3 regions of the Pseudomonas sp. PK-RTE-24 genome follow, and region 1 is predicted to be linked to each of the others. Evidence: predicted binding sites of a transcription regulator. Region 1 holds the regulator's gene; each other region holds the start of a gene.
The links. Region 1 encodes sigma-54, which starts transcription at its own class of promoters, with help from an activator protein. Its sites were predicted from a motif close to ANTGGCATNNANNTTGCTNT; they were not measured.

Region 2: a site for sigma-54 is predicted at 1,279-1,298, ahead of ACV8MC_RS24300 (CmpA/NrtA family ABC transporter substrate-binding protein). Genes of this name have one in related genera too.
Region 3: a site for sigma-54 is predicted at 3,372-3,391, ahead of ACV8MC_RS10890 (pilin). Genes of this name have one in related genera too.

What each region holds. Positions count from the first base shown of each region.
Region 1 is NZ_CM133224.1:532,428-542,884, reverse strand. It holds partial or broken gene ACV8MC_RS02490 (FagA protein) at 200-280, shown strand; gene ACV8MC_RS02485 (hypothetical protein) at 418-858, shown strand; gene ACV8MC_RS02480 (superoxide dismutase) at 860-1,471, shown strand; gene ACV8MC_RS02475 (ZIP family metal transporter) at 1,501-2,394, shown strand; gene ACV8MC_RS02470 (HPr family phosphocarrier protein) at 2,429-2,704, opposite strand; gene rapZ (RNase adapter RapZ) at 2,720-3,577, opposite strand; gene ptsN (PTS IIA-like nitrogen regulatory protein PtsN) at 3,580-4,044, opposite strand; gene hpf (ribosome hibernation-promoting factor, HPF/YfiA family) at 4,056-4,364, opposite strand; gene ACV8MC_RS02450 (RNA polymerase factor sigma-54) at 4,438-5,928, opposite strand; gene lptB (LPS export ABC transporter ATP-binding protein) at 6,095-6,820, opposite strand; gene lptA (lipopolysaccharide transport periplasmic protein LptA) at 6,820-7,365, opposite strand; gene lptC (LPS export ABC transporter periplasmic protein LptC) at 7,352-7,924, opposite strand; gene ACV8MC_RS02430 (KdsC family phosphatase) at 7,933-8,457, opposite strand; gene ACV8MC_RS02425 (KpsF/GutQ family sugar-phosphate isomerase) at 8,457-9,431, opposite strand; gene ACV8MC_RS02420 (ATP-binding cassette domain-containing protein) at 9,704-10,457, shown strand, end outside.
Region 2 is NZ_CM133224.1:5,410,485-5,420,941, reverse strand. It holds gene ACV8MC_RS24300 (CmpA/NrtA family ABC transporter substrate-binding protein) at 1-1,167, opposite strand, end outside; gene ACV8MC_RS24295 (quinone-dependent dihydroorotate dehydrogenase) at 1,386-2,405, shown strand; gene rmf (ribosome modulation factor) at 2,704-2,919, opposite strand; gene rlmKL (bifunctional 23S rRNA (guanine(2069)-N(7))-methyltransferase RlmK/23S rRNA (guanine(2445)-N(2))-methyltransferase RlmL) at 3,450-5,720, shown strand; gene ACV8MC_RS24280 (sensor domain-containing diguanylate cyclase) at 5,865-8,249, shown strand; gene dacB (D-alanyl-D-alanine carboxypeptidase/D-alanyl-D-alanine endopeptidase) at 8,409-9,869, opposite strand; gene ACV8MC_RS24270 (YggL family protein) at 10,104-10,448, shown strand.
Region 3 is NZ_CM133224.1:2,422,233-2,432,689, forward strand. It holds gene ACV8MC_RS10875 (prepilin peptidase) at 1-289, opposite strand, end outside; gene ACV8MC_RS10880 (type II secretion system F family protein) at 291-1,508, opposite strand; gene pilB (type IV-A pilus assembly ATPase PilB) at 1,511-3,211, opposite strand; gene ACV8MC_RS10890 (pilin) at 3,438-3,854, shown strand; gene ACV8MC_RS10895 (BON domain-containing protein) at 4,146-4,499, shown strand; gene ACV8MC_RS10900 (DUF2845 domain-containing protein) at 4,764-5,063, opposite strand; gene ACV8MC_RS10905 (DUF748 domain-containing protein) at 5,060-8,011, opposite strand; gene ACV8MC_RS10910 (class I SAM-dependent rRNA methyltransferase) at 8,234-9,250, opposite strand; gene acs (acetate--CoA ligase) at 9,386-10,457, opposite strand, start outside.

The DNA of each region.
Region 1 (10,457 bases):
TTTTTTATTCGCTTCGCACAAATCCCCTGTGGGAGCGAGCCTGCTCGCGAAAGCGGTGGATCAGTTGCAAATGTGCTGGCTGACACGGCGCATTCGCGAGCAGGCTCGCTCCCACAAATGAACAGCGCAAACTCGAACGCTTGTTTTGGTTCTCATTATCATCTAATAATAAATCTCATTTCCGGACGAGTCACGGATCATGAGTTCTGCCTTGCACGAGCAGCCCTACCTCGAAAGCCGGCGCTGGATGAGTCGCCAGATCCGTTGCGCGCTAACGCCTGCAAGGAAGGCTGTGCGGTGATCGACGTCGCCCTGGAACACACCCGCCTGTCGCGCAGCCAGCTGAAAGAGTTGCTCAACCCCGAGAAACTCACCGCCGGCGGCGTGTAAACCCCGCAACCGCTTTGGAGGCTCATCATGGAGCACTGGAAACGCACGATCGAACGGGCCAATCGCTGCTTCATGCTGGGCGAACTGATCGACGCCCGCGAGGCTTACCTGCAAGCCCTGGCCCTGGCGCAAGTGTTGTTCGAACGCTGGGCGGATGCCGACGAAGCGGTGGCGGCCTGCGTCGTCTCACATCACAACCTGGCTGACCTGCATCTGCGCCTGAACCAACCGGAGGAGAGCGCCGAATATCTCTGTGCCATCCATCAACGTTTGTTGCAGACCATGCAGGACGAGCGCTTGCGTCCGGCCCTGCGTGAGGCGGCGCTGCGCCAGAGCAGCAAGACCTATGTCGAACTGTTGAACTTCATCAGCGAGCACGGCGAATACCCACGCACCCAGCGCCTGCTGCATCCGGACACCGGCAATGCCCGCCGCGCCTCAACTTCTCATCAGTATGGAGTCCATTGAAATGGCTTTTACCTTGCCTGCCTTGCCTTACGCCTACGATGCCCTCGAGCCGCACATCGATGCGCAGACCATGGAAATCCATTACACCAAGCATCACCAGACCTACATCAACAACCTCAACGCCGCCGTGGAAGGCACCGAGTTCGCCGAGTGGCCGGTGGAAAAACTCGTCGCCAGCGTGCAGCAACTGCCGGAAAAACTTCGCGCGGCGGTGATCAATCAGGGCGGCGGCCACGCCAACCATTCGCTGTTCTGGGAAGTGATGGTGCCCAACGGTGGCGGCAAGCCCAGCGGCGCGCTGGCCAAGGCCATCGACGAGCAACTGGGCGGACTCGACAGTTTCAGGGAAGCGTTCACCAAAGCCGCGCTGACCCGTTTTGGCAGCGGCTGGGCGTGGCTGAGCGTGACACCGGAGAAAAAACTGGTCGTGGAAAGCAGCGGCAACCAGGACAGCCCGTTGATGAACGGCAACACCCCGATCCTTGGCCTCGATGTCTGGGAGCACGCTTACTACCTGCGTTACCAGAACCGTCGCCCGGAATACATCAACGCGTTCTACAACGTGATCAACTGGCCGGAAGTTGCTGCGCGCTATCAGGCCGCACTGGTTTAAGCCTTCAATAAAAACAATCAGGGCTGACTATGGGCACGGAAACACTGGCGATTGGCAGTGGGCGCATGTTTCGTTACGCGGTGGGTTCGCTTTTGCTGTTGGCGGGTATGACTTTACTGGTCGCCCACGCTTTGCAATGGCTGAATCTGGAACCGAGGCTGTTACGTGCCTTGCAGGGCGGTGCCATCTGCGCCTTGGGCACGGCGCTTGGCGCGGTGCCGGTGCTGGTGATCCGCCGCATGCCGCAGGCACTCAGCGACACCTTGCTGGGATTTGGTGCCGGGGTGATGCTGGCGGCGACGGCGTTTTCGTTGATCGTGCCGGGCATAGCTGCAGCTGAGAGCCTTGGCCTGACGCCGTGGGCCGCCAGTGGCCTGATCTGCTTCGGCATCCTGCTCGGTGCGTTCGGTCTGTATCTGGTGGATCGGCGCATTTGCGGTGCCTCGCCGGAAATGCTCGTCGGCACGCTGGAGCATCCGGTAATTCCACCGCGAATCTGGCTGTTCGTGTTCGCCATCATCGCGCACAACATTCCGGAAGGCATGGCGGTTGGCGTATCTGCCGGAGGCGGGATGGCGGACGCCGACAGTCTGGCGATGGGCATTGCGTTGCAGGATGTGCCGGAAGGACTGGTGATTGCTCTGGTGCTGGCCGGGGCGGGAATGTCGCGGGTCAGGGCGTTTCTGATCGGCGCGGCGTCGGGGCTGGTCGAACCGATATTTGCGCTGCTGTGTGCGTGGCTCGTGAGTCTGGCTCAGGTGCTGTTGCCGTTGGGGCTGGCACTGGCGGCGGGGGCGATGTTGCTGGTGGTGACCCACGAAGTGATCCCGGAATCGCGCCGTCATGGGCATGACAAGCTGGCCAGTCTGGGCCTTCTGATCGGGTTTTGTCTGATGATGGTGATGGATACGGCGTTGGGGTGAATGGAGGCGAGGAACAGTGTCCCCGCCTCGAGGATTATTCACCTTCGTCGAAATACCTTTCGATCAGATCGACCAATGCGTCCATGGCTTCCTGAGCCTGTTCGCCTTCGGTGCTCAAATGGATCTTGGTGCCTTTACCCGCCGCGAGCATCATCATTGCCATGATGCTCTTGCCGTCGACAGTCGTTTCAGGTGTGCGTCCCACTCGGATCGTGCAGTCTGGATACTGACCCGCCACGCCGACAAATTTGGCCGATGCCCGGGCATGCAGGCCCAGCTTATTGATGATTTCGATTTCACGAGCAGGCATCGCGGTGTAAATCCTTTAGGTGAGGTCGCGGTGGCGAACCTGGACGTTCTTCAGGGTTTTCTGCAGGGCCTGACCCAGTCGTTCGGTCAGGTAGACGGAGCGGTGATGCCCGCCGGTGCAGCCAATGGCAATGGTGACGTAGGCGCGGTTGCTGGCGGCGAAGCGTGGCAGCCACTTGTTCAGGTAGGCGTAGATGTCCTGATACATTTCTTCGACATCCGGCTGCTGCGCCAGGTACTCGGCCACCGGTGCATCAAGGCCCGACTGAGCGCGCAGCTCCGGTTTCCAGTACGGATTGGGCAGGCAGCGCACGTCGAACACCAGGTCGGCGTCGACCGGCATGCCGCGCTTGAAGCCGAACGACTCGACCAGAAACGCCGTACCGGGCTCCGGTTGATTCAACAGGCGCAACTTGATGGTGTCGCGCAGTTGATACAGATTCAGACTGGTGGTGTTGATCTTCAGGTCGGCCAGATCGGCGATCGGACCGAGCAGGGCGGTTTCGTCGTGAATCGCCTCGGCCAGTGAGCGATTGGCGTTGCTCAGCGGGTGACGACGACGGGTCTCGGAAAAACGCTTGAGCAGGGTTTCTTCATCGGCGTCCAGGTACAGCACATCGCACTTGATATGCTTGGCACGCACGTCTTCGAGCAACTCAGGGAAACGTGACAGATGGCTGGGCAGGTTGCGCGCATCGATCGACACGGCGACCAGCGGCTGCGCCAGTTCTGTGTGAATCAGCGCTCGCTCGGCCAGTTCCGGCAGCAAACCGGCCGGCAGATTGTCGATGCAGTAGTAGCCGTTGTCCTCAAGGACATTCAGGGCGGTACTTTTACCCGAGCCCGAACGGCCACTGACAATGATCAAACGCATGATTAGTGCCCGTTCTGCTCGTCCAGTACGACCTGGTACAAGGCTTCATTGCTCGGAGCGCTGCGCAATTTGTCGCGCACTTCCTTGCGGTCGAGCATGCTGGCGATCTGGCGCAACAACTCCAGATGCGCGTCGGTTGCGGCTTCCGGGACCAGCAGTACGAACAACAGGTCCACCGGAGCGCCGTCGATGGCGTCGAAATCGATCGGGGCTTCGAGGTGCAGCAGGGCGCTCACTGGCCCCGCGCAGCCCTTGAGGCGGCAGTGGGGAATGGCGATGCCGTTGCCAAAACCGGTGGAGCCGAGTTTTTCACGGGCGATCAGCGCCTCGAAGACATCCTGCATCGCCAGATCCGGCACTTCGCGGTGGATCAGGTTGGCAATCTGTTCGAGGGCTTTTTTCTTGCTGCCGCCCGGCGCGTTCACTTGGGAACGGCCGGGGGTCAGGATGGTTTCAAGTCGGATCATGGATAGGGGTGTTAACGACCGGTCGCGCCCTGGAGGAGGCTCTGGGTCTTTTCCTTATGCTTTTTGAGTTGGCGATCCAGCTTGTCGGTAAGTGAGTCGATCGCAGCGTACATGTCGGTATCTTCTGCGTTTGCGACCACTTCACTGCCGGGGATATGCAAGGTGGCTTCGATCTTCTGTTTCAGCTTTTCGACGCACATCGTGACCTGCACGTTGGTGATCTTGTCGAAATGTCGCTCCAGTCGCTGGAGTTTTTCCTCGATGTAGGAACGCAGAGGTTGGGTCACTTCCAGTTGGTGTCCACTGATGTTGACTTGCATACAGCTTCTCCTTCGTTGCCAGTGCATAAAGCGGCAGGCCGAAAAGCCTGCCACTGGAACGCTGTAACGTGGCTTACATCAACCGCTTGCGTTCGCTCGAAGGCGCGATTCCGAGGGATTCGCGGTACTTGGCGACGGTGCGGCGAGCCACCTGAATGCCTTGTGCCTCCAGTAAACCAGCGATCTTGCTGTCACTCAACGGCTTTTTCTGATTTTCCGCAGCGACCAGTTTCTTGATGATCGCGCGGATCGCCGTGGACGAGCATTCGCCGCCTTCGGAGGTGCTGACGTGGCTGGAGAAAAAGTATTTCAGCTCATAAATACCGCGCGGGGTATGCATGAATTTTTGTGTGGTCACCCGGGAAATCGTCGATTCGTGCATGCCGACCGCTTCGGCGATGTCATGCAATACCAACGGCTTCATTGCTTCGTCGCCGTACTCGAGGAAGCCGCGCTGATGTTCGACGATCTGCGTGGCCACTTTCATCAGGGTTTCGTTGCGGCTCTGCAGGCTCTTGATGAACCAGCGGGCCTCCTGCAACTGGTTGCGCATGAAAGTGTTGTCGGCGCTGGTGTCGGCACGCTTCACAAAACCGGCGTACTGGGCGTTGACGCGCAGGCGAGGCACCGATTCCTGGTTCAGCTCGACCAGCCAGCGCTCGTTGTCCTTGCGCACGATCACGTCGGGAATGACGTATTCGGCTTCGGTCGACTCGATCTGTGAGCCGGGACGCGGATTGAGGCTCTGCACCAGTTCGATGACCTGGCGCAGCTCGTCTTCCTTGAGCTTCATCCGGCGCATCAACTGGCTGTAATCGCGGCTGCCGAGCAGGTCGATGTAATCGGCGACCAGACGCTTGGCCTCGGTCAGCCACGGCGTCTTCGCGGGCAGCTGGCGCAATTGCAGCAGCAGGCATTCGCTGAGGTTGCGTGCGCCGATACCGGCGGGCTCGAATTGCTGGATGCGATGCAGGACAGCTTCGATTTCGTCGAGCTCGATGTCCAGTTCCGGGTCGAACGCTTCAAGAATCTCTTCGAGTGTTTCGTCCAGATAGCCCTGATTGTTGATGCAGTCGATCAGAGTCACGGCGATCAGGCGATCGGTGTCGGACATCGGTGCCAGGTTCAGTTGCCAGAGCAGATGGCTTTGCAGGCTCTCGCCGGCCGACGTGCGGGTGGTGAAATCCCACTCATCGTCATCGCTGCTCGGCAGGCTGCTGGCGCTGGTCTGGTAGACGTCTTCCCAGGCAGTATCCACTGGCAGTTCGTTGGGGATACGCTCGTTCCAATCGCCATCCTCGAGGTTATCCACCGTCGGGGCGGTTTCCTGGTAGGAGGGTTCCTGGATTTCGGCGGGCTTCTGTTCGGCGTTGTCGGCCAGCGGATCGGCATTGTCGAAGTCGTCGCCTTCTTCCTGGCGCTCGAGCATCGGATTGGATTCCAGAGCCTCCTGGATCTCCTGTTGCAGGTCCAGGGTCGACAATTGGAGCAGGCGGATGGCCTGTTGCAGCTGCGGTGTCATCGTCAGCTGCTGGCCCATTCTCAAGACTAGCGATGGTTTCATGGCAGGGGCTTAACACCTTATTCGCCGGCGCTTTGCGCCATCCACTACAGGGCGCCGAAGCGCCAAACTTAAGCAAATTATATGCCTGAAACTGAAGTGTTTGCCTAGAGCGCTGTAACAATTAAAGCGGATAAATGCGCCTTGAATCGATACAGCGCTGTCGCGCTTACAGGCGGAACTCGTGACCCAGATACACTTCCTTGACCAGATCGTTGGCCAGGATGGTCTCGGCATCGCCTTCAGCGATCAGTTGACCGTCGTTGACGATGTAAGCGGTTTCGCAGATATCCAGCGTCTCACGCACGTTGTGGTCGGTGATCAGCACACCGATGCCCTTGGCCTTGAGGTGATGGATGATCTGCTTGATGTCGCCGACCGAGATCGGGTCGACACCGGCGAACGGTTCGTCGAGCAGGATGAACTTGGGTGCAGTGGCCAGGGCGCGAGCGATTTCCACCCGGCGACGCTCACCGCCGGACAGGCTCATGCCGAGGTTGTCGCGGATGTGGCTGATGTGGAATTCCTGCAGCAGGCTTTCCAGCTCCTTGCGACGACCGGCCTTGTCCAGCTCCGGACGGGTCTCGAGGATCGCCATGATGTTGTCGGCGACCGACAGTTTGCGGAAGATCGACGCTTCTTGCGGCAGATAGCCGATACCGGCCTTGGCGCGGCCGTGCATCGGCTGGTGGCTGACGTCCAGATCATCGATCAGCACACGGCCCTGATCTGCCTGCACCAGGCCAACGATCATGTAGAAGCACGTAGTCTTGCCGGCGCCGTTCGGGCCGAGCAAGCCGACGATCTGCCCGCTGTCGATCGACAGGCTGACGTCACGCACGACCTGGCGGCTTTTATAGGCCTTGGCCAGATGCTGAGCTTTCAGAGTTGCCATTACTGGGATTTCTCTTCGGTTTTCTTCTTCGGCTGGATCACCATGTCGATGCGCGGACGCGATTCGGTGACCTTGCTGCCCGTGGCGCGACCGGCGCTGGCCAGTTTCTTCACGGTGTCGTAGACGATTTTTTCGCCCTGGGTGACGTTGTTATCCTTGTCGATAACCTTGGCCTTGTCGATCAGCACCACCCGGTTCTGCTGGGCGTGGTATTGAATCGTCACGCCGTAGCCCTTGACCGGGTTGGCGTCGCCCTGGGTCTGCAACTGCTCGAAGTAAGCCAGGTTGCCTACCGAGGTCACCACGTCGATGTCGCCATTGGGCGCGCGCGTCATGGTCACGGTGTTGCCTTTAACGATCATCGAGCCTTGGGTAATGATCACGTCACCTTTATAGGTGGCGATGCCATTCTTGTCGTCCAGTTGGGCGTCGTCGGCCTGAATGCGGATAGGCTGCTGCTGATCGTTCGGCAGGGACCAGGCGCTCGCGCTTCCCAGTGCTGCGCCCAGACTGAGCAAAATAGGGAGGGTTTTAACGAGCCTCATACTGTCCTCTTACGTTCGATTGCAGGTGTATCCTGCTGTCCTTCAGGTACGCTTTCATTCCGACGCCAGTCGATACGCCGCCAGCGCCCTCGATTCTAACGGGTTGCGCGGTCTGCGCATATTCTTGCTGCGGGAACACGGTCATGCGGGTGCTGGTGATCAGGGTGCCGCGCTGTTTCTCATCGGTGCGCTGTACGCGTACCGAATCGATCAATTCAACTTCGGTGCCGCCCGAATTCACTTCGCCGCGCTCGCTGGTCACGTGCCACGGGAAGTCGGTGCCGCGGTACATGTTCAAATCAGGCTTGGTTACCAGAGTGACATCGGTGGCCTTGACGTGCTCGGCCTTGTCGGAGGTCATCTCGTACTGCACCTTGCCGTCGGGCAGGTATTGAATGGTATGCGTGTTGGTCGCGTACCAGTCGATCGGATTCTCGGCGGCCGAGACCGGCGGCTTGTCGAGGAAGCGCTCCGGGCTGATGTTCCAGTAGCCGACCGCAGCGAAAATCGCCGCGATGCAGCCGAACAGCAGGAAATTGCGAAACTTTTTGCTAAACATGGTCAGGCTCACAGGTACGCGGCGTTGGCCGCTTCGAGGCGGCCCTGGGCGCGCAGGATCAATTCGCAGAATTCGCGGGCGGCACCTTCGCCGCCACGGGCGCGGGTAACGCCGTGGGCGTGTTCGCGGACGAAATCGGCAGCGTTGGCCACCGCCATGCCCAGCCCTACACGGCGGATCACCGGCAAGTCTGGCAGATCGTCACCGAGATAGGCGACTTCTTCATAGCTTAGGCCCAGTTGCGCGAGCAGACCGTCGAGTACCACCAGTTTGTCCTCGCGCCCCTGAAACAGATGCGGGATGCCGAGGTTTTTCGCGCGGCGCTCGACCACCGGGGTCTTGCGACCACTGATGATCGCCGTCTGCACGCCGGCATTCATCAGCATCTTGATGCCCTGGCCGTCGAGCGTGTTGAAGGTCTTGAACTCGCTGCCGTCTTCGAGGAAGTACAGGCGCCCGTCGGTGAGCACACCGTCGACGTCGAACACTGCCAGTTTGATCGCTTTGCCGCGTTGCAGCAGATCGTTGCTCATTACATGACTCCTGCGCGCAGCAGATCGGAGAGGTTGAAGGCGCCGATCGGGCGATCCTCCTCGTCGACGACTACCAGGGCGTTGATTCGATGGTCTTCCATGATTTTCAGGGCTTCGGCGGCGAGCATGTCGGGCCGGGCGGTCTTGCCGTGTGCAGTCATCACCTGGTCGATGGTGGCGCTGCGGATGTCGATGGCGCGATCCAGCGTGCGGCGCAAATCACCGTCGGTGAAGATCCCGGCGAGCTTGCCATCGGCCTCAATAATAGCGGTCATGCCCAGACCCTTGCGGGTCATTTCCATCAGCGCGTCCTTGAGCAGGGTACCGCGTTGTACCTGCGGCAGCTCCTGTCCGGCGTGCATGACGTTTTCGACTTTCAGCAGCAGGCGACGGCCAAGGGCACCGCCAGGATGCGAGAACGCGAAATCTTCAGCGGTGAAACCACGAGCTTCCAGCAGCGCCACGGCCAGGGCATCGCCCATGACCAGTGCGGCCGTGGTCGAAGAGGTCGGTGCCAGATTCAGCGGGCAGGCTTCGTGCTCGACATGCACATTGAGATTGACCTCGGCAGCCTTCGCCAATGGCGACTGTGGATTGCCGGTGACGCTGATCAGCTGGATACCCAGGCGTTTGATCAATGGCAGCAGCGTTACGATTTCGTTGGTCGAGCCGGAGTTCGACAGGGCCAGAATCACATCGTCGCGGGTGATCATGCCCATGTCGCCGTGGCTGGCTTCGGCCGGATGCACGAAAAACGCAGGAGTACCGGTGCTGGCCAGGGTGGCGGCGATCTTGTTGCCGACGTGCCCGGATTTGCCCATGCCGACCACGACCACACGGCCCTTGCTGGCCAGAATCATCTCGCAAGCGCGTACGAAATCGGCGTCGATATGGGCCATCAAGCCTTGGACGGCTTCCACTTCGAGGCGGATGGTGCGTTGTGCCGATTGAATCAGGTCGCGGGTTTTGCTCATGTCAGAATCGTATGGGCCGATGAAAAGGCGGCGATTATAGCGGTTATGTGGCAAAGCCTCACGCAAGTTCGACGTGCTTTGTCATTACTGGTTACCAAAACCCTCTGAAACTCGCTCAGGCCCTCTTCGGTCGGCGATCTTGGCCGGGTTCTCGCTTGGGCGCTCAGCCTTTGGAGTGATATAGTTCGCCGCCAGTTCGGCCTGCCCGGGATGCAGGTGTTTCCGAGGAAAGTCTGGCATCCCAGTGAGAGGCTGCATCGCAAGGAGTTTAGATGAGTGCCGATAACGCCTACGCGGTCGAGCTGAAGGGAGTCTCCTTCAAGCGCGGTGCGCGGAGCATTTTCAATAACGTCGATATCCGCATCCCGCGCGGCAAGGTCACCGGCATCATGGGGCCTTCCGGCTGCGGCAAGACTACGCTGCTGCGCCTGATGGGCGCGCAGTTGCGGCCGTCCGGCGGCGAAGTCTGGGTCAACGGGCAGAACCTGCCGACGCTGTCGCGCAGTGATCTGTTCGATGCGCGCAAGCACATGGGCGTGCTGTTTCAGAGCGGTGCGCTGTTCACCGACCTCGATGTGTTCGAGAACGTGGCCTTTCCGCTGCGGGTGCACACGCAACTGCCGGAAGACATGATTCGCGACATCGTCCTGCTGAAATTGCAGGCCGTGGGGCTGCGTGGCGCCATCGACCTGATGCCGGACGAACTGTCCGGCGGCATGAAGCGCCGCGTGGCGCTGGCCCGGGCGATTGCCCTCGATCCGCAAATTCTCATGTACGACGAGCCCTTCGTGGGCCAGGACCCGATCGCCATGGGCGTGCTGGTGCGCCTGATCCGCCTGCTCAACGATGCACTGGGAATCACCAGCATCGTGGTCTCGCACGACCTGGCGGAAACGGCGAGCATTGCCGACTACATCTATGTCGTGGGCGATGGTCAGGTGCTGGGGCAGGGCACGCCGGATGAGCTGATGAATTCGGATGACCCGCGTATCCGTCAGTTCATGACCGGTGATCCCGATGGCCCGG
Region 2 (10,457 bases), 970 kb from region 1:
TTTGAAACTGCGCGCATAGCCCGCCGGGTCGCTGCCGTCCCAGACCTTGCCGTCGAGCAACTGGCTGCTGCGCAGGTCTGCGTACGAAGTCGCAACGCCGACCGCGCTGGCGGCCTCGCGATACAGATCCAGACGCTGAACCTGACGGGCGACGGCCAGATAATCCGGATCCTCGCGCAACAGACCCCAGCGACGAAACTGGGTCATGAACCACATGCCGTCGGAGAGGTACGGCAGATTGACCTCGCCACCGCCGTGAAAACGCAGCGCATGCGGGTCCTGCCAGCGATTGCCGAGGCCATCGGCGTAATCCCCCATGAAACGCGGCTCGATGCACGGGGCGGGGGTGTCGAGGTATTCGGTGGCGCTGAGCAATTGCGCGGTACTGCGGCGGTTTTCCGGGCTTTCTTCGATGAAGCGGCTGGCCTCAAGAATGGCCATGACCAGCGCCCGCGCGGTGTTGGGGTATTGCTCGACAAATTCGCGGGTGCAGCCGAGGACTTTTTCCGGGTGGTCGGGCCAGATGCTCTGGCTGGTCGCCAGGGTGAAACCGAGATTCTGCTGCACGGCGCTGGCCGCCCACGGTTCGCCGACGCAAAAGCCGTCGATGCGCCCGGCTTGCAGGTGCGCAACCATTTGCGGCGGCGGCACCACCACGCTGTCGACGTCCTGCAACGGATGAATGCCCTGGCTCGCCAGCCAGTAATAAAGCCACATCGCATGGGTGCCGGTGGGGAAGGTCTGGGCGAAGGTCAGTTTTGCGCGGCTTTGGTGCACATGCTGATCGAGCGCTTCAGGACTGTTCACGCCATCCTGTTGCAAGCCATGGGACAGGTTCAGGCTCTGGCCATTCTGGTTCAGGCCCATCAGCACCGCCATGTCGGTCGGGGCGACACCGCCGATGCCCAGGTGCACCGCATAAATCAGCCCGTACAGACTGTGCGCGGCATCCAGTTCGCCGCTGACCAGCTTGTCGCGCAAGTTGGCCCATGACGCCTGACGCTTGAGGTTCAGGGTCAGGCCGTAGGGTTGGGCGAAGCCCTGAGTGGCGGCGACCACCACCGAGGCGCAGTCGCTCAGCGCCATGAATCCGAGATTGATCGCGCTCTTTTCCGGCGCATCGCTGCCATTGACCCAGGCCAGAGGCCCCAAGGACGTTTCGTTCATACGCTACCTCAAAAAAAACGTCGTCCCGGATTCTGCGCAGGCAAAACCCGGGGACGACGCCATTGTCCTGGCCTGCGCGCCGTCATTGGTCGGCAGACTGATGAGCGGGGTGGTGCAAGGCATATGCCAGTCGCCTGATTCGCGCAGGCGCCTCGCGCCGGGGGACGATGCCCGGCTATAATCGCCGCCTCTTTTCGCCGCCCGAGTCATTGCCGCCCATGTACACCCTGGCCCGTCAGCTGTTGTTCAAACTTTCCCCGGAAACCTCCCACGATCTGTCGCTGGATCTGATCGGCGCGGGTGGACGTTTGGGCCTCAACGGCTTGCTGTGCAAGGCTCCGGCGAAAATGCCGGTGACCGTCATGGGCCTGGAGTTCCCGAACCCGGTAGGGCTGGCGGCAGGTCTGGACAAGAACGGCGCGGCCATCGACGGCTTTGCGCAGCTGGGTTTCGGCTTTGTCGAAATCGGTACCGTGACCCCGCGTCCGCAGCCGGGTAACCCGAAACCACGGATCTTCCGCCTGCCGGAAGCCGAGGCGATCATCAACCGCATGGGTTTCAACAACCTTGGCGTGGATAACCTGCTGGCGCGGGTCGCTGCGGCGAAATACAAAGGCGTGCTGGGCATCAACATCGGCAAGAACTTCGATACCCCGGTCGAGCGCGCGGTGGATGATTACCTGATCTGCCTGGACAAGGTCTACGCCCACGCCAGTTACATCACGGTCAACGTCAGCTCGCCGAATACCCCGGGCCTGCGCAGCCTGCAGTTCGGCGACTCGCTCAAACAATTGCTCGCGGACCTGGCCACGCGCCGCGCCGAACTGGCTCTGCGTCACGGCAAGCATGTGCCGCTGGCGATCAAGATCGCGCCGGACATGACCGACGAAGAAACTGCGCAGGTCGCCCAGGCGTTGATCGAAACCGGCATGGATGCGGTGATCGCCACCAATACGACTCTTAGCCGTGTCGGCGTCGAAGGCATGGAGCATGGCGACGAGGCGGGCGGTCTGTCGGGTGCGCCGGTGCGTGAAAAGAGCACCCATACCGTGAAGGTGCTAGCGGGCGAATTGGCCGGGCGTTTGCCGATCATTGCTGCGGGCGGGATTACCGAGGGCAAACACGCGGCGGAGAAAATTATTGCTGGCGCGAGCCTGGTGCAGATCTATTCGGGCTTCATCTACAAAGGCCCGGCGCTGATTCGTGAATCGGTAGACGCCATCGCCGCGTTGCGCTGAGGATTGCCGAGGCCTTGGGGAGCCTTTGTGGCGAGGGGATTTATCCCCGCTGGGCTGCTCAGCAGCCCCAAACCTTCCACAGTGATATGCCAGGTAGATTGAAGTTCGGACTTCGCGACTGCTGCGCAGCCGAGCGGGGATAAATCCCCTCGCCACGTGGATCCCTGTTAACCCTTTTTGCAGGCATAAAAAAGGGCTCCTCGAAGGAGCCCCTGGGCCGTAGCCCGCCGTCCGGGAGGGACGTGCGTGGTTAATTCAATGCAAATTCAGATTGTCGTGTCGGAATAAATGCCCTGTGTCAGCCGACGGCGTGAAGTTCGTTGAGTCTGTGGATTCCCGCAGTGCCGGTCATACCGTCCCAGTTGTCGCCGCGTCCTTCTCGCCAGCCGTTGATCCAGGCTTGACGTACCGACGGTAGAGTAAATGGGCAAAGCTCACGGGATTTGCCACCAACGCCATATTGATATCCGCGCAAAAATGCTCTTTCCAACGGATCACGCTTAAGTCTTCTCATAGGGTGTTTCCCTCACTTGTTGACTGTAGTGTCGCGTTGACCTCAATTGAGGTCTGGCAGAAAAAACCTGCCATCGTGCGGCTCGCTGCCGGCGTGGCGAGCCAAGGTGTTGACGCCGTTGCGACGTCAACCTGTGTTCAGTTCTAACCAATGAGTCACACCGAGGGAATGATCGTTTTGTCATAAGCACGTAACGTAAAGGATGCTATTGCGATAAGTAACCGCGTATTTATTCAACGTTCACTGCGCAAACCCCGGTATGATCGGCGCCCCGCTGGCTCAGGGGGTTAATCCTTTAGTGAGAATGACCCACGTTTGCGCTTGGGTAATATTCGACGAAGGGTCGCTTTCAGTCTTTTTGTTTCACCAACTTTTTTATCTGTCCCGGCATCTAAGCTCTTTTAACCCGAGCAGCGGGGATGGAACGGCACACCTTCGTGCCACGCGGGCGCTCTTTCAGAAAAGCGCCTGATTGAAAACCGGGTCGGCAATGCGTTGCCGGCCCACTAGCCAAAGGCTCTGGAATTACCATGTCCGATCGTTTCGAACTCTTCCTCACTTGCCCCAAAGGCCTTGAAGGCCTGCTCATCGAGGAAGCCGTCGGGCTTGGCCTTGAAGAAGCGCGCGAGCACACCTCCGCCGTGCGTGGCATGGCGACCATGGAAACCGCTTATCGCCTGTGCCTCTGGTCGCGTTTGGCCAACCGTGTGTTGCTGGTGCTCAAGCGTTTCCCGATGAAGGACGCCGAAGACCTCTACCACGGCGTGCTCGACATCGACTGGCAGGATCACATGCTCAGCGACGGCACCCTGGCCGTCGAATTCAGCGGCCACGGCTCGGGCATCGACAACACCCACTTCGGCGCGCTGAAAGTCAAAGATGCCATCGTCGACAAACTGCGCACGCCACAGGGCGATCGTCCATCCATCGACAAACTCAACCCGGACCTGCGCATTCACCTGCGACTGGATCGCGGCGAAGCGATTCTGTCCCTCGACCTGTCCGGCCACAGCCTGCACCAGCGCGGCTATCGCTTGCAGCAGGGCGCCGCGCCGCTGAAGGAAAACCTCGCGGCGGCAATCCTCATTCGTTCCGGCTGGCCGCGCATTGCCGCCGAAGGTGGCGCACTGGCTGACCCGATGTGCGGTGTCGGTACGTTCCTCGTCGAAGCGGGGATGATCGCTGCCGACATGGCGCCGAACCTGCGTCGCGAGCAGTGGGGCTTTACCGCGTGGCTCGGTCACGTGCCGGCACTGTGGAAAAAACTCCACGAAGAAGCCGTCGAGCGCGCCGCTGCCGGTCTGGCCAAACCGCCGCTGTGGATTCGCGGTTACGAAGCCGATCCACGACTGATTCAGCCAGGCCGCAACAACGTTGAACGTGCCGGCCTCAGCGAGTGGATCAAGATCTACCAGGGCGAAGTGGCGACCTTCGAGCCGCGCCCGGACCAGAACCAGAAAGGTCTGGTGATCTGCAACCCGCCGTACGGCGAGCGTCTCGGTGACGAAGCCAGCCTGCTGTATCTCTACCAGAATCTCGGCGAGCGTCTGCGTCAGGCCTGCCTGAACTGGGAAGCGGCGGTGTTCACCGGCGCCCCGGATCTAGGCAAACGCATGGGTATCCGCAGCCATAAACAATATTCGTTCTGGAACGGCGCGCTGCCGTGCAAGCTGCTGCTGATCAAGGTTCTGCCCGATCAGTTCGTCACTGGCGAACGCCGCACTCCGGAACAGCGCCAGGCCGAGCGCGAGCAAGCGGCTTACGACCAGACCCCGGACGAGCCGCAAGAGCGCAAGTTCAACAAGAACGGCAACCCGATCAAGCCGACGCCAGCCCCGGCGCCAGTGATCGAACAGCCGCGCCTGAGCGAAGGCGGGCAGATGTTTGCCAATCGCTTGCAGAAAAATCTCAAGGCGATGGGCAAGTGGGTCAAGCGCGAAGGTATCGATTGCTACCGCGTCTATGATGCCGACATGCCGGAATACGCAATGGCCATCGACCTGTACCACGACTGGGTGCACGTTCAGGAATACGCCGCGCCGAAATCCATCGACCCGGAAAAAGCCTCGGCGCGCATGTTCGATGCGCTGGCGGCCATACCGCAGGCGTTGAACGTCGACAAGAACCGCGTGGTGGTCAAGCGCCGCGAGCGGCAGAGCGGCACCAAGCAGTACGAGCGTCAGGCGGCCCAGGGCAAGTTCGTCGAGGTCAATGAAGGTGGCGTGAAGTTGCTGGTCAACCTCACCGATTACCTCGACACCGGCCTGTTCCTCGATCACCGGCCGATGCGCATGCGCATTCAGAAAGAGGCGGCCGGCAAACGCTTCCTCAATCTGTTTTGCTACACCGCGACCGCCAGCGTGCACGCGGCCAAGGGCGGCGCGCGCAGCACCACCAGCGTCGACCTGTCGAAAACCTATCTGGACTGGGCGCGACGCAACCTGTCGCTGAACGGCTTCTCGGACAAGAATCGTCTGGAGCAGGGTGATGTGATGGCGTGGCTGGAAAGCAGCCGTGACGAATACGACCTGATCTTCATCGACCCGCCGACGTTCTCCAACTCCAAGCGCATGGAAGGCATCTTCGACGTACAGCGCGATCAGGTGCAGTTGATCGACTTGGCGATGGCGCGGCTGGCACCGGGTGGCGTGCTGTATTTCTCCAACAACTTCCGCAAGTTCCAGTTGGAGGAAAACCTCGCCGAGCGTTATGCGGTCGAGGAAATCAGTGCGCAGACCATTGATCCGGATTTCGCCCGCAATACCAAGATCCACCGCGCCTGGAAAATCACGGCTCGTTGACGCTTTCACTGGTTGGATCCACAGAGCCTTGATTTTTAACGGCTCGGTGGATCCAGCGGTGCTGGCTAAATTAGTGGCTAATAGCTATAACTCACACACCGCCAATGGGGTTTTCCCGTGAATCTGGCGGAGTGAGTCGTGCTTATGCCGTTGCACCCCGTGCGCCCGAAAATCCTCGGTTTCATCAGTGAAGACGTCTCAGCCTGGCTGGTCGCTTTGCTGGTGTTGCTTGCCGGCGGGATTCTCACCGGGCTGCTCGCGTGGGGCACCTTCAACCAGTTTCAGCAACAATCGCGTCAGCGCTTTCAACTGCTGGCCAACGAACGCTACAGCCGTATCGCCGAACGTTTTCAGGACCAGGAGCAACGTCTCGATAGTCTGCGCCGGTTCTTCGCCAACTCCGAGTCGGTGTCCCGCGCCGAATTCGACGGCTACTCCCGCCCTTTATTGCTGCGCACCCAAGCCTATACCTATGCCCCGAGAGTCAGTGGTGCCGAACGCGCCGCGTTCGAACAGCAGGTGCGTGACGAAGGCCTGAGCAACTTCACCATTCGCGAGCTCGACGCCAATGGCGAGCTGCAACTGGCGGCAGCGCGTGACGCATATGTGCCGGTGCTGTACACCCAGACCCAAAGCCGATTGGCGCCACCACTGGGTTATGACTTGCTCGCCCAACCCTTGCGCCGCGAAACCCTGCAACGCGCCGACCAGCTCGGCAGCATGGCGGTGTCGCAACCGATGCATCTTGTCGGGATTGAGCCGTCCTACGCGCGTGGGGTGTTGCTACTGGCGCCGGTCAGTCGCGCCGGAGAATCGCAGCCGTTCGGCTATGTGATGGCGGTGATCAGCATGCGCCAGTTGCTCGCCGATGGTTTGCCCGATGCCCTGCACGATTACCTGTCGGTGCGCATTCTCGACCTGTCGACCCAGGATCAGCACGAGGCGCTGTTCGAATCGAGCAACGAGGCGGTGCCCGGCGATCTGGCAGCGACGCGCTTGCTGCGCATGGCCGACCACGACTATCAGGTCGATATCCTTCCGAGCGAGGCGTTCATGCAGGCCAACCATTCGTCGGTGGGCAGCGTGATCATTCTTGGCGGCTTGCTCAGCGCATTGCTCAGCGCCTTGCTTTACGTGCTGGTCAGCCAGCGCCAGCGCGCGGTGCGGCTGGTCGAGGTGCGCACCCAGGAATTGCACGAGCGCGAGCAGGAACTGCGCGGCACCCACGGTCAGTTGCGCGGCGTGCTGAATGCCGCCACTCAGGTCGCGATCATTGCCACCGACCTGCGCGGGGTGATCAACACTTTCAATCCCGGCGCCGAGCAAATGCTCGGCTACAGCAGCGCCGAAGTGGTCGGGCGCATGACCCTGGAGAACCTGCATTTGCCACGGGAACTGGCGGCGCGTTCGGCCGAGTTGAGTGCGCGCTACGGCAAAAGTATTCCGACTTGCCACGCGATGCTGGTCGAGGGCGGCGAAGTCGGCGGCCATGAAGCGCGCGAGTGGACACTGGTGCGCAGCGATGGCAGTCACCTGCCGGTGAACATGCTCGCCACCCCGGTGCTTGACGAGCAAGGCCTGTGGGTCGGTCATCTGGCGATCTGCATCGACATCACCGAACGCAAACGCGTGCACGAGGTGCTGGCAGCACGCGACACATTGCTGAAGAAGCTCAGCGCCCATGTTCCCGGTGGCATCTACCAATTCAAGATGGAATTCGACGGACGCTTCAGCGTGATCTACGCCAGCGATGGCATCCGGGAAATCTACGAGCTGGAGCCGGATGTGCTGCTGCTCGACTCCGAGGCGATCTTCAGTCGTATCCACCCGCAGGATGCGATTCGCGTGCGCAGCTCGATCCGCGAATCGGCGGAAAACCTCAGCCCGTGGCGCGAGGAATACCGCGTGCAACTGCCTGAACGCGGCCTGCGCTGGGTGCGCGGCGAGGCGACGCCTGAAGAACTGCCGGGCGGCGGGGTGCTGTGGCACGGCTACATCTCGGATATCTCCGATCTCAAGCGCGTGGAAGAAGAATTGCGCGCGTTGTCGATCACCGATTCGCTGACCGGCATACACAACCGCCGCTATTTCCAGGAACGCCTGACCACCGAAATGGCCCGGGTCGAGCGTGGCGGCGGTGAGTTGTCGGTGATCATGCTCGACATCGACCACTTCAAACGCATCAACGATCAGTTCGGCCACGCTGTCGGCGACCGCGTGCTGCAAGCAGTTTGCGAACGGATCGGCCATCGCTTGCGCCGCACCGACGTATTCTGCCGTTTGGGCGGCGAAGAATTCATGGTGCTGTGCCCGGACATCGACGGTGAACACGCCTACATGCTGGCGATGGAGTTGTGGGAAGGTTTGCGTAGCGCGCCGGTGGATGTGGTCGGCTTGGTCACCGCGAGTTTCGGCATCGCCAGCTGGCGCCCGGGGGAGGGCGCGGATGCGCTGTTGCTGCGCGCTGACTCAGGGGTTTATGCAGCGAAGCAGAATGGCCGGGATCGGGTTGAGCGGGAGATGTGCTGATTCGAACCTGACACCTGACCCTGTGGGGCAGAGGGGACCTGGCGCTGATTTTCTGTGGGAGCGAGCCTGCTCGCGAAAGCGGTGTGACAGTCACTGAACATGCTTACTGAACCGACGCCTTCGCGAGCAGGCTCGCTCCCACAATTGCACCTGCTGCGCTTACAGCACCGAAGCGGTCTGCGGCAGTTTCGGCTGTTTGTACAGATCCAGCAGCACCTGATCGAGCACCGACGAGGCGCCGAACGGGGCCTTGTCGTTGAGGATCGCTACCACCGCCCAGGTATTGCCGTTCACGTCACGGCTGAAGCCAGCGATCGCGCGCACGGTGTTCAGGGTGCCGGTCTTGACGTGGGCTTCGCCGCGCATCGCCGTGGTTTTCAGGCGTTTGCGCATGGTGCCGTCGGTGCCGGCAATCGGCAGCGAGCTGATGTACTCGGCGGCGTACGGGCTGTGCCAGGCGGCTTGCAGCATGTTGGCCATCTCACGTGCACTGACCCGCTCGGCCCGCGACAGACCGGAGCCATTCTCCATCACCAGATGCGGCGCGGTGATGCCTTTCTTCGCCAGCCACTGACGCACCACGCGCTGCGCAGCCCGGGCGTCGTCACCGTCGGCATCGTTGCGGAAACGCTGGCCAAGGCTGAGGAACAGCTGCTGGGCCATGGTGTTGTTACTGTATTTGTTAATGTCGCGGATGATCTCGGCCAGATCCGGCGAGTACGCACGGGCAAGCAGTTTGGCGCTGCTCGGCGTCGGCGCCAGACGATCCTTGCCCTGAATGCTGCCACCCAGTTCCTTCCAGATCGCCCGCACGGCGCCGGCGGTGTAGGTCGCGTGGTCGAGCAGCGACAGATAAGTCTGCGAGCTGCAGCCTTCGCCCAACTGGCCGCCAACGGTCACGGTCACGCTGCCATCGGCCTGCGGCACCGGGTTGTAGCGCACGCCGCCGGTGCATTGCTTGGACGGCAGGGCTTTGACGGTGTTTTCGATGCGGATGTTCGCGATCGGCGGCTCCACGGAAATCAACACGCGGCCACCGTCATTGCGCGCAACAAAGCGCAGGGCCTTGAGGTTGACCAGCAGCGAGTCGGGCTTGACCAGGAACGGCTTGTTGTCGTCGTTGCCGTCATCGTTGAATTCCGGCAATTGCGGCTGCACGAAGAAGTTGCGGTCGAGGATCAGGTCGCCGGTAATCTGCGTGACGCCGTTGGCGCGCAGGTCGCGCATCAACAGCCAGAGTTTTTCCATGTTCAGCTTCGGGTCACCGCCGCCCTTGAGGTAGAGGTTGCCGTTGAGAATGCCGCCGCTCAGGGTGCCATCGGTGTAGAACTCGGTTTTCCACTGATGGTTGGGCCCGAGCATTTCCAGCGCCGCGTAGGTGGTGACCAGTTTCATCGTCGAGGCCGGATTGACCGAGACGTCGGCGTTGAACACCGTCGGCGTGCCCGGACCGTCGAGCGGCACCATCACCAGCGACAGCGCAGTGGGCTGCAGCTTGCTGGCCTTGAGGGCTTTTTCGACGTTCGGGGTGAGGGAAGTGTTGATGGTGGCAGCGGAGACAGGCAGGGCCAGAGGCAGAAGAAGGCCGGCGAGAAACAGTGGACGCAACGATTTGATCATATGCAATAAAACCCTGCAAAAGAGGGGAAAAAAGACGAGGACATGGATGAAAAGGCCCTCAGTGGTCATGAAAGTGTCGGCATTATGCCCCAAGCTGTAACAGCTTGTGCCGTGTCGGGGCCGGCCAAGTGGTTATTTTTTTACAGGCGGTCGGCCGCAGCGACCAGAGAGTCGGGCAATCGCCGGCTTAAACTGGTAAAGTGCCGGCCGTTATTACTTAAGAGGATTGTTCCAATGGCGACTAACCGTTCCCAGCGTCTGCGCAAAAAACTGTGCGTAGATGAATTTCAAGAGCTGGGTTTCGAACTGAACCTGGACTTCAAAGAAGACTTGTCCGAAGAAGCCATTGACGCTTTCCTCGAAGCATTCATCAAAGAAGCCATGGAAGCCAACGGTCTGGGTTATGTTGGCGGCGACGACTTCGGTCTGGTGTGCCTGCAGAAGCGTGGCTCGGTCAACGAAGAGCAGCGCGCTGCCGTTGAAGCCTGGCTGAAAAACCGCTCCGAGCTGACCAAGTACGAAGTCAGCCCGCTGCTGGATGTGTGGTATCCGGAAAAGCCGATCAACGCGGCTAAGTGATACTGAAAA
Region 3 (10,457 bases), 1.9 Mb from region 1:
ATCGCCCGCGCAGCCACAGATAACTGAGCAGCGGAATGTTTTCCCAAGGGCGGATCCGGTGTCCGCAATGCGGGCACGCGGAGTGCGGCAGCATCAGGTTGTAGGTCGGCACAGGCGTTTCAGTGGGCAGGCCGAGCACATCATGGGCCTGCTGGCGCCAGTCGCGCTCGAGCATCTTCGGCAGGCGCCAGACCACTACGTTGAGGAAGCTGCCGACCACCAGCCCGAGCAGCAGCGCGCTGACCACAAAGGCCAGCGGATACACGGCAAACAGTTCGTCGATAGGCATGTCAGATCGCTGAGCCGAGCTGGAAGATCGGCAGGTACATGGCCACCACCAGTCCACCGACGATGACCCCCAGCACCACCATGATGAACGGCTCCATCAGGCTGGTGAGGTTGTCGACCATGTTATCGACTTCCGCTTCATAAAAACCGGCGACCTTGTCGAGCATGTCATCCAGCGCGCCCGATTCCTCGCCGATGGCGGTCATCTGCACCGCCATGTTGGGAAACACACCGGTGCTGCGCATGGAGAAATTCAGTTGCATGCCGGTCGAGACGTCCTGCCGCACCCGCAACACCGCGCGCTTGAACACCACATTGCCGGTGGCACCGGCGACCGAGTCCAGTGCTTCCACCAGCGGCACACCGGCTGCGAATGTGGTCGACAGGGTGCGGGCAAAACGTGCGACGGCGGACTTGTACATCAAGGTGCCCACCAGTGGCAGCTTCAGCAGCCAGGCATCGCGCCGGTCGCGCAGGGCCTGCGAAGTCTTCAACGCGTGGCGAGTGCCGAAAAACGCTGCCACCAGCGCAAAAAGAATGGCCCACCACCACTGCTGCATGAATTCCGACAGGCTGATGATCATCAGGGTGAAGCCCGGCAGTTCTGCGCCGAACCCGGAAAACACCGACTGGAACTGCGGCACCACTTTGACCAGCAGAATGCCTGTTACCACTGCCGCCACCAGCACCACGGCGGTGGGGTAGGTCATGGCTTTCTTGATCTTGGCCTTGAGCGCTTCGCTTTTTTCCTTATAGGTCGCGACCCGTTCAAGCAAGGTGTCGAGGGCGCCAGACTGTTCGCCGGCGTCGACCAGATTGCAGTACAACTCGTCGAAGTATTGCGGTTTCTTGCGCAGGGCAGTAGCGAAGCTGTTACCGGCCGCGACCTCCTGTTTGACCTCGTCGACCAGTTTGCGCATGGCCGGGTTTTCGAAGCCTTCGCCGATGATGTCGAAGGACTGCAACAGCGGCACGCCGGCCTTCATCATGGTCGCCATCTGCCGGGTGAACAGGGCGATGTCCTGCGGTTTGATGCGTTTGCCCAAGGTCAGCAGGGAGGCGGATTTCTTGCGCACCTTGCCCGGGTTTATCCCCTGTTTGCGCAGTTGCGCCTTGATCAGTGCGGGGTTCTGTCCGCTCAACTCGCCGCTGACTTTACTGCCTTTGCGGTCCGTGCCTTCCCAGGCGTAAACGCTGACTTTCGCTGCCTTGACCGCCATGTTCAATCCTTGGTGACCCGGTTGATTTCCTCAAGGCTGGTGATGCCTTGCATGGCCTTGTGCAGCCCGGAAGTGCGCAGATCGGCGAAGCCGTCGCGGCGCATCTGAATATCGATTTCCAGCGAATTGCCCTCGGCCATGATCAACCGTTGCAGGTCCGGTGTGTTCTTTACCACTTCATAAATCCCCACGCGTCCTTTGTAACCGCCATTGCAGTGATCGCAACCGACCGGCTCGTAGATCGTGAAATGGCCGATGCGTTCCTCGGGGAAGCCTTCCTTGAGCAAGGTTTCGTGCGGGATCTCCAGCGGCCGCTTGCAGTGTGCGCACAACTTGCGCGCCAGACGCTGGGCGATGATCAGGCTGACCGAGGTGGCGATGTTGAAACCGGGAATGCCCATGTTGTGCAGGCGTGTCAGGGTTTCCGCTGCGCTATTGGTGTGCAGGGTCGACAGCACCAGGTGGCCGGTCTGCGCAGCCTTGATTGCGATCTCGGCGGTTTCCAGATCGCGGATCTCGCCGACCATGATCACGTCCGGGTCCTGACGCAGAAACGAGCGCAGCGCTTGGGCAAAGTCCAGCCCTTGGCGGGGATTGACGTTGACCTGATTGATGCCTTCCATGTTGATTTCCACCGGGTCTTCGGCGGTGGAAATATTGATGTCGACGGTGTTGAGGATGTTCAGCCCGGTGTACAGCGACACGGTTTTACCGGAGCCGGTGGGGCCGGTGACCAGAATCATCCCTTGCGGCTGTTTCAGCGCGGCGAGGTACAAGGCTTTTTGTTCGGCTTCGTAACCCAGTGCGTCGATGCCCATTTGTGCACTGGACGGGTCGAGAATCCGGATCACTACTTTTTCGCCCCACAGAGTCGGCAGGGTGTTGACGCGGAAATCGATGGATTTGCTTTTCGACAGGCGCATTTTGATGCGGCCGTCCTGAGGTTTGCGCCGTTCCGAGATATCCAGACTGGCCATTACCTTCAAGCGCGCGGCAATGCGCCCGGCCAACTGGATCGGCGGCTTGGCCACCTCGCGCAGCATGCCGTCGGTGCGCATGCGCACCCGATAGTTTTTTTCGTAGGGTTCGAAATGCAGGTCGGAAGAGCCGCTTTTGATCGCATCGAGCAGCATCTTGTGCACAAAACGTACGACCGGGGCGTCGTCGGCATCTAGGCCGCCAATCACGTCCTGTTTGTTGTCATCAATGGACTCGACGTCGAGGCCGTCGAGATCGACATCGGCCATTTCCTCCAGGCCCGAGGCATGGCTGTCGAAGAACTTGTCGATGGCGTCGCTGAGCTTGTCGTCCTCCACCAGAATCGCTTCTGTGCTCAGGCCGGTGCTGAACTGGATGTCGCTGATCGCCTGCTGATTGCTTGGGTCGGAAAGGCCCACGAACAATTTGTTGCCGCGCCGCCAGAGGGGCAGGGCGCAGTGCTGGCGAACCAGTTTCTCACTGACCAGGCCCTTGGGCTGAGTCTCTTTGTCGAGGCAATGTAGATCGAGCAGGGCCATGCCGAAATGTTCCGAGGCGATCTCGGCAATTTGCCGGCTGTTGACCAGTTTGTTGTGCACCAGGTAATTGACCAGCGACACGCGATTGCGCTGGGCCTGCGCCCAGGATTGCCGGGCGCTTGTTTCCGTGAGCAGTTCGGCCTGGACCAATTGCTTGGCCAGACCGCTCAGAGCGATGTCATTCATGGGGATTCCGCACGCTTGCCGTTCATGACTTATAGCCTAGTCAAGTGACAGCGCCAAACACGGCCGGTGCAGGTGACAAAAAGTGTCAGATAGTGCGGTTGCGGGTTGTAGGAAACGGCGTTGGGGAATGAGCGCGCCCAGCAGACGGGGGCAAATGGGCGTTGGCATGGGCTGTGCTGGGCCTTGTTCAGATCATGAGATTTCGACTCATGCATGGAGCGTGTCTATGAAAAAACAACAAGGCTTTACATTGATCGAGCTGCTGATCGTTGTGGCGATCATCGGCATTCTGGCGACTATCGCCCTGCCGCAGTATTCGAAGTATCAGGCGCGGTCGAAGGTGACGGCGGGTATTGCCGAAGTTTCCGCCCTCAAAGTCAATTTCGAAGACGTGATCAACGCGGGATCTGGTGATCCAACTTTGGCTAACGTCAACGCAAACGTAGGTGCCACTCAAAACTGCACAATGGGTGTGAGTGGCAAAGTGGCTGACGGTACCGGGACGATTACTTGCAAGTTGCTTAATGCTCCGGCTCCGGTTCTTGGCCAGACGATCACCTTGACTCGTAGTGCGACCGCAGGTTGGTCTTGCGGCTTCTCCGGTTCCAAGGAATACACGACGACCAGTTGCCCTGGCGTTTAACTGAGTACAAAGCGAATGCCCCGCACTGCGGGGCATTTTCGTATGGTCACCTGTCTACAAAAGCTCCAATAATTTCAGCAGCTTATGAACTTTCCGAAAAACCGCAACTTGCATGCGAAATTGCGTTGAGTCATGCATTTTGCATGAAAATGAAAATTGGCGTTTATCATAACTAATTGTTTTACAAGGATTTTATGCGACTGAAAAAGTTGGCACAGCGTTCGCAATATCTCCGGTAACCCTGCTGACAAGCGTTACAGCAGACTTCCAGTAAAAACAGGAGTTACTCGTATGAAGAAGTTCGCTATCACTGCCGCTGCTACCGCTCTGACCCTGACCATGGCTGGTGGCGCTTTCGCCCAGTCCGCTCAGGCTACCCAGTCGCCAATGGTTCTGGCTGCCGGTGAAATGACCAAGGCTAAAGAAGAGACTTCCGATACCTGGATCACCACCAAGGTCAAAGCTGATCTGGTCACCGAAAAAGGCATTCCAGGCACTGATATCAAAGTCGAAACCAACAAGGGTGTAGTTTCCCTGTCGTCGACCACTGCGGTAACCGAGTCGCAGAAAGAAGTCGCCGTAGGCATCGCCAAGAAAATCAAAGGCGTTAAAGCGGTCTCCGCTGACGGCCTGAAAGCCGAGTAAGGCAAGACTTCTCGCCTGAACCGGGAGAAGACGCGACAGACGGGCCGAGCAATACGTCTGCCGCAACTTTAGAGTTCATGCGAACGGTCACACGGATGTGACCATTACAGGCCCCGGCACTTGTGTCGGGGCCTGTTCTATTTTGGGCAATACCAATGTGGGAGCGAGCCTGCTCGCGAATGCGTAGTGTCAGCCGACAAGTTCGTCAGTAGACAGACCGTATTCGCGAGCAGGCTCGCTCCCACAGGGTGAATTTCGTTCGGCTTAGTTACCGCGTTTGCTGTTGATCTGCCTCAAGCGATTACCTTCAAAGCGCAGGTACTGGTACATGCCGTTGTTTGGTCCGTAGGTCCATTCCTCGACCTGAAACTCTTCGCGGCGATTGGCACTGCGCTTGTAGCCGAGCACATCGCGGCTGACCGGCTCGCCGCATTTTTGCAGCACCTCGCTAGCGCGGTCGCCGAGGCTGATCAATTGGCTGCCGCAGCGCAATGTATCCGAAGCCGACGCATGGCCGGCGGCGCACGTCAGAGCGAGCGCCATCAACCAGTTACGCGCGGTCATTCTGCATCCAGGTGCATTTGCGTGACCACGCGGCCATCGCTTTCGGCCTCGCCGAGGTTGGCGTCGATGAAATACACGCGGTCATCCTCGAGCTTGCCCTTGTCGACCAGGTAATCCTTGATGGTGCTGGCGCGATCCTGGCCCAACTGGCGCAACAGCACCTCGCTGCCACTCCAGAACGCGATCACGCCCTGGCGCATTTTCGCCGTGCGTTCTTCCTTGCCCAGGTCTTTCCATTCTGCCGGTGGCTGGGTTTTCAGGCGGGTGCGGTAGATGCCTTCGAGCAACGCGCCTTTCTCGCTTTCGGGCACTTGCAGCAGCGAGGCCTGGGCCGGAACTTTGTCGCCACGGCGCTGGAGCATCTTGTAGTAGTTGTACTGATATTCGCGTTCCAGGCGTTGTTCGGCGAGCAGTGGCCCATCGCTGCTCTTCGCGGCCGTGCCTTCGATTTCCAGGCGCAGCGCCGGACGTTCCTTGAGTGCCTGCGACAGTTTCACCAGCGCCGCTTCGGCGTCTTTGCTCAGATCGCTGGAGCCCGGCGCGAAGGACACCGTGCCGAGGTCTTCGGAGCCGCCGCCACTGACCAGCCCGCCGATCATCTTGAACGGTGCGGCGGCCGCTTTGACGATCAGATTGCGCAGGGTCTGCCAGACGATCGGCATCACGCTGAACTGCGGATTATTCAGATCGCCGGTCACCGGCAATTCGATGGAGATCTTGCCGTCGACGTCCTTGAGCAGGGCGATCGCCAGTTTCAGCGGCAGACTCACTGCATCAGGGCTGTCGACCTTCTCGCCCAGTTGCAGCTGCTCGACGACGACTTTGTTCTCGGCTTTCAGCTGGCCTTTGGTGATCAGGTAGTGCAGATCGAGGTTGAGCCGGCCCTTGCGGATGCGGTAGCCGGCGAATTTGCCGGAGTAGGGCGTCAGGGTCGTCAGTTCGACGCGCTTGAAGCTGGTGGCGATGTCGAGGCTGGCCATCGGGTCGAACGGATTGACCGCCCCCTTGATGGTGACCGGCGCATAGCGGTCGACCTTGCCTTTGATATCGACGCTGGCCGGCTTCGCCTGACGACTGTCAATGGTGCCGATCTGACCGTTGAGCTGCTGCACGGCGGTGGCGAAATTCGGCGTCAGGCTGAAGTCGGCGAAGTTGGCCGAGCCGTCGTTGATCGCAATCGCGCCGATGTGAATACCCAGCGGTTTGTCCTTTCCTGCCGGTTTGGCTGCGGTGCTTTTTGCTCCGCTGTCGGCCGGTTGCGGGATCAGCAGGTCGTCGACGTTGGTGGTGCGATCGTCGTTGATCATGAAGCGTACATAGGGCTGCAACAGGTTGACCTTGTCGATCGACAGGCTGTCGCCGTGCTGATAGTTGATGCCGTCGACCACTACTTGCTGCCATTTGAGAAAATCGCGGGTCTTGAGCGTATCGAGGGTGTGCAGTTGATCGATCTGCGCGCGGCCGGTGACGCTGAGGGCCAGTGGTTCGGTGCTTTTCAGGTTGACCTTGAGGTCACTGCCGAGCATGCCGCTGCGCAGTTCCAGGCGAATGAACGGGTTGATATAGGACTGCGCGACACGCAGGTCGACGTCCTGGGTTTTCACGTTGAGCTGCGCGTTGACCGGGGCCAGATTGACCGTGCCGTCGGCGCTGATCTTGCCTTGCTTGCCCAGGCCGCTGTCGAGCTTGAGCTTGAAAGGCGAGCCGTTGAGGCTGTCGAAATCCTGCAGATCGACGTTCAGCGGGGTGATGTCCAGCGCTACTGCCGGTTGCGCCGAGCGGTCGGCGAGATGGACCGTGTAGTTGCGCAGTTGCACATCCTTGACCAGCACCTGCCATGGCTTGCTCGGCGCGCTTGGCTCAGGTTTCGGCGAGTCGGCGGCGGCCGGTGTATCCGCCGGTTCGGCAGCGGCTTTGGCAGCCGGTTTCGACGGTTGGCTGGCGAACAGCTTCTGCCAATCCAACTGGCCGTCGGCTTCCAGCGCCGCCCAGGTTTCCAGTTTGTTGCTGCGGATCTTGCCGACCACCACTTGCTGCTTGGCCAGGTCCAGCGAGGTTTCGCTGACGTCGAGGCGTTCGAGCCTGGCCAGCGGACGTCCGTCCGGAGCCTTGATGGCGAACGGCGCAATGCTCACCGCGACGTTGTTCAGCAGCAGTTCGGTCTGTTTCGACAGGTTGAGTTTGTACTCGGTGCTGAGGCTGACCACGCCGTTTTCCAGCACTAGCGGCACGGCGTCGCGCACGTAGGGCCAGAAGGATTTCATCTGGCCATCGGTGACTTTCAGGGTGCCTTCGGAGGTGAACGGGATCAGGCTGAAATTGCCGGTCCAGTCGATCCTCCCGCCAGCGGGGCCGATGGCGACGAGGGTCATGTCGGCGCTGTCTTCGGGCAAAGTGCTGAGGTTTTTCAGCTCGAAACTGAGGTCGTCGTAAAGAAATTCGATCGGCTCGCTGGGCCGCATATCCTCGAAATGCACCACGCCGCCGGCCAGTTTGATGTTGTCGATACGCAGCGGGAATGGCTTGGCGTCGGGATCGGCGGGTGTCGGCTCGCTCGGCGGCACGTTGAACAGGCCCAGCAGGTTGAGCTTGCCGTCCTTGGCGAAGAGGATTTCGCTTTTGGGTTTGTCCAGTTCGATGTCGGACAGATGCAGCGCTTTGGTCCACAGGCTGTCGATTTGCAGGTTGGCATAGAGGCGATCGAAGCCGACCTGCTCCTTGCCCGGTTCGCCGATGATCAAACCCCACAGGGTGACCTCAAGGCTGAACGGGTTGAGTTCGATGCGCTGCAGATGCGCCGGCACCGTCGCGTAGTTCGCCAGTTGCTGGTTGGCCACGCGCAAGGCAATGCCCGGCAGGATCAGAAACCCCAGCAGGCTGTAGAGGGCCAGGGCTGTCAGCAGTGCGCCAATCGCGCGAATCAATCCTTTGGGCATGTGCGGCTTCATCTGTCTGAATCGGAGTGCCTTGGAGTATGGCACGCGATTCTGGTTCCGAAGTGCTTGATGTGGGACAGGATTGTTCAGAAATTTCTGTAGGAACAGATACCCATTGTAGGAGTGAGCCTGCTCGCGAATGCGGTGGTTCAGTGAAAAACAAGTCGACTGACACTGCGCTTTCGCGAGCAGGCTCGCTCCCACAGGGGAATGTAATCGCTCATGCTTGAGGGATTAGAGCTGCAAAATCAGTGTCTTCAACGGTGGCTGCTGGTCCCGCGAGGGGAAGTCCGCACCCGGGGTCATCACGCTCCATTCGCGCACCGGGCGGCCGGCCTTTTCGGCGCAGCGCAGCACTTGTTCGCGCCAGTCGTCCATGCTGACTTTCGCCAGGTTGTTGCAGCAGATCAGTACGCCATTGTCGGCGGTGGTCAGCAGCGCGGGTTTGAGCAGGCTCTGATAATCGCGCAGCAGATCGACGGTGCCGAACGCACTTTTGGCCCACGCCGGCGGGTCGAGCAGGACCAGATCGTATTGGCGCTGTTCGAGGCGCTGATAGCTCGGCAGCTTCTGCCCGCGCCGCTGGCTGATCGGCAGGCCGGCGAGCTGGCGGATCGCCGGAAAGTAATCGGACTGAATGAATTGCATCTCCGGCAGTTGCGGGTTGAGCAATCCATTCTCGCGACCGACCGCCAGATTGCCTTCGGCAAAGTCCAGGTTGCACACCTCGCGCGCACCGCCTGCCGCAGCACTGAGACCAACGCCACAGGTGTAAGCGAACAGGTTGAGCACGCTTTTGCCTTGCGCATGATCCTTGACCCAGCCACGGGTGTTGCGCAGGTCGAGGAACAGCAGCGGATCCTGCCCGGCATGACGCCCGCGCACGCGGTAGTTCAGGCCCCATTCATGCCCGACCATATCGGCCAGTGCAGCGTCATCGGCTTTATAGACACTGTCCTCGCGATCGATCCGCGAATTGCCCCGAGAGCGGTCGTTGTAGACCAGCAGGCTGTCGAAGCCCAGGGTCTGGTTGACCATGGCGTGCAGTTGCAGCAGGTCGTCACGTTCGAGCGTCTGGTGAAAACTCTGTACCAGCAGTTGCGGGCCGTAGCGGTCGATGGTCAGGCCGCCGGCGCCTTCCTGGCTGCCGTGGAACAGCCGATAGCAATCGGTGCCCTGGCTGTGCAGCGCAGCGAGCAGGTCCTGGCGTTGATCGAGGGCGGCGCGCAGCGCCTGATTCAAGGAAGACATGCGGGCGCCTTGCTGAAAAAACGCGAAGCTTAGCAGTCGGGGAGCTACAAGCGGCAAGTTTCTAGCTGCAAGCTAAAAGCGAAAAGCTGCGCGGACCGCTTTAGCTTGCAGCTTGTAGCTAGAAACTTGCAGCTCTCAAGTATTGAGCCGTTTATCAACGAGGTCCTGCACCACACTTGGATCAGCCAGAGTCGAAGTATCGCCCAGACTGTCGAGCTCATTGCAGGCAATCTTGCGCAAAATCCGCCGCATGATCTTGCCCGAACGGGTCTTGGGCAATGCCGGCGCCCACTGGATCAGGTCCGGTTTGGCGAAGCTGCCGATTTCCTTGCTGACATGCGCCAGCAGGTCTTTCTTCAGCTCTTCGTTGGCCTCGGTGCCGTTCATTGGCGTCACGAATGCGTAGATGCCCTGGCCTTTGACGTCGTGGGGATAACCGACCACGGCGGCTTCGGCGATGCTGTCGTGCAGCACCAGGGCGCTTTCCACTTCGGCGGTGCCGATGCGGTGGCCGGAAACGTTGATCACGTCGTCGATGCGTCCGGTGATCCAGTAATCGCCGTCCTCGTCGCGGCGGGCGCCGTCGCCAGTGAAGTAATAGCCGGGGTAGGGTTTGAAGTAGGTGTCGATCATCCGCTGCGGATCGCCGTAGACGCTGCGAATCTGCGCCGGCCAGCTCGACTTGATCGCCAGCACGCCGCTGCCGGCGCCTTTGATTTCCTTGCCGGCTTCGTCAAGCAATACCGGTTGCACGCCGAACATCGGTTGCGTCGCGCAGCCGGGTTTGATCCGTTGGGCGCTGACCAGCGGGCTGAGCATGATGCCGCCGGTTTCGGTCTGCCACCAGGTGTCGACGATCGGGCAGCGCTGTTCACCGACGGCATTGAAATACCATTCCCACGCTTCCGGGTTGATCGGCTCACCGACGCTGCCGAGCAATCTGAGGCTGGCGCGCGAAGTTTCCTTCAATGGTCCGGCGCCTTCGCGCATCAGCGCGCGCAGGGCGGTGGGTGCGGTGTAGAAAATGTTGACCTTGTGCTTGTCGATGACCTGCCAGAAGCGCGAACTGCTCGGGTAGCTCGGCACGCCTTCGAACATCAGTGTGGTCGCACCGTTGGCCAGCGGCCCGTAGACGATGTAACTGTGGCCGGTGACCCAGCCGACGTCGGCGGTGCACCAGAACACTTCGCCGTCGCGGTAATCCAGC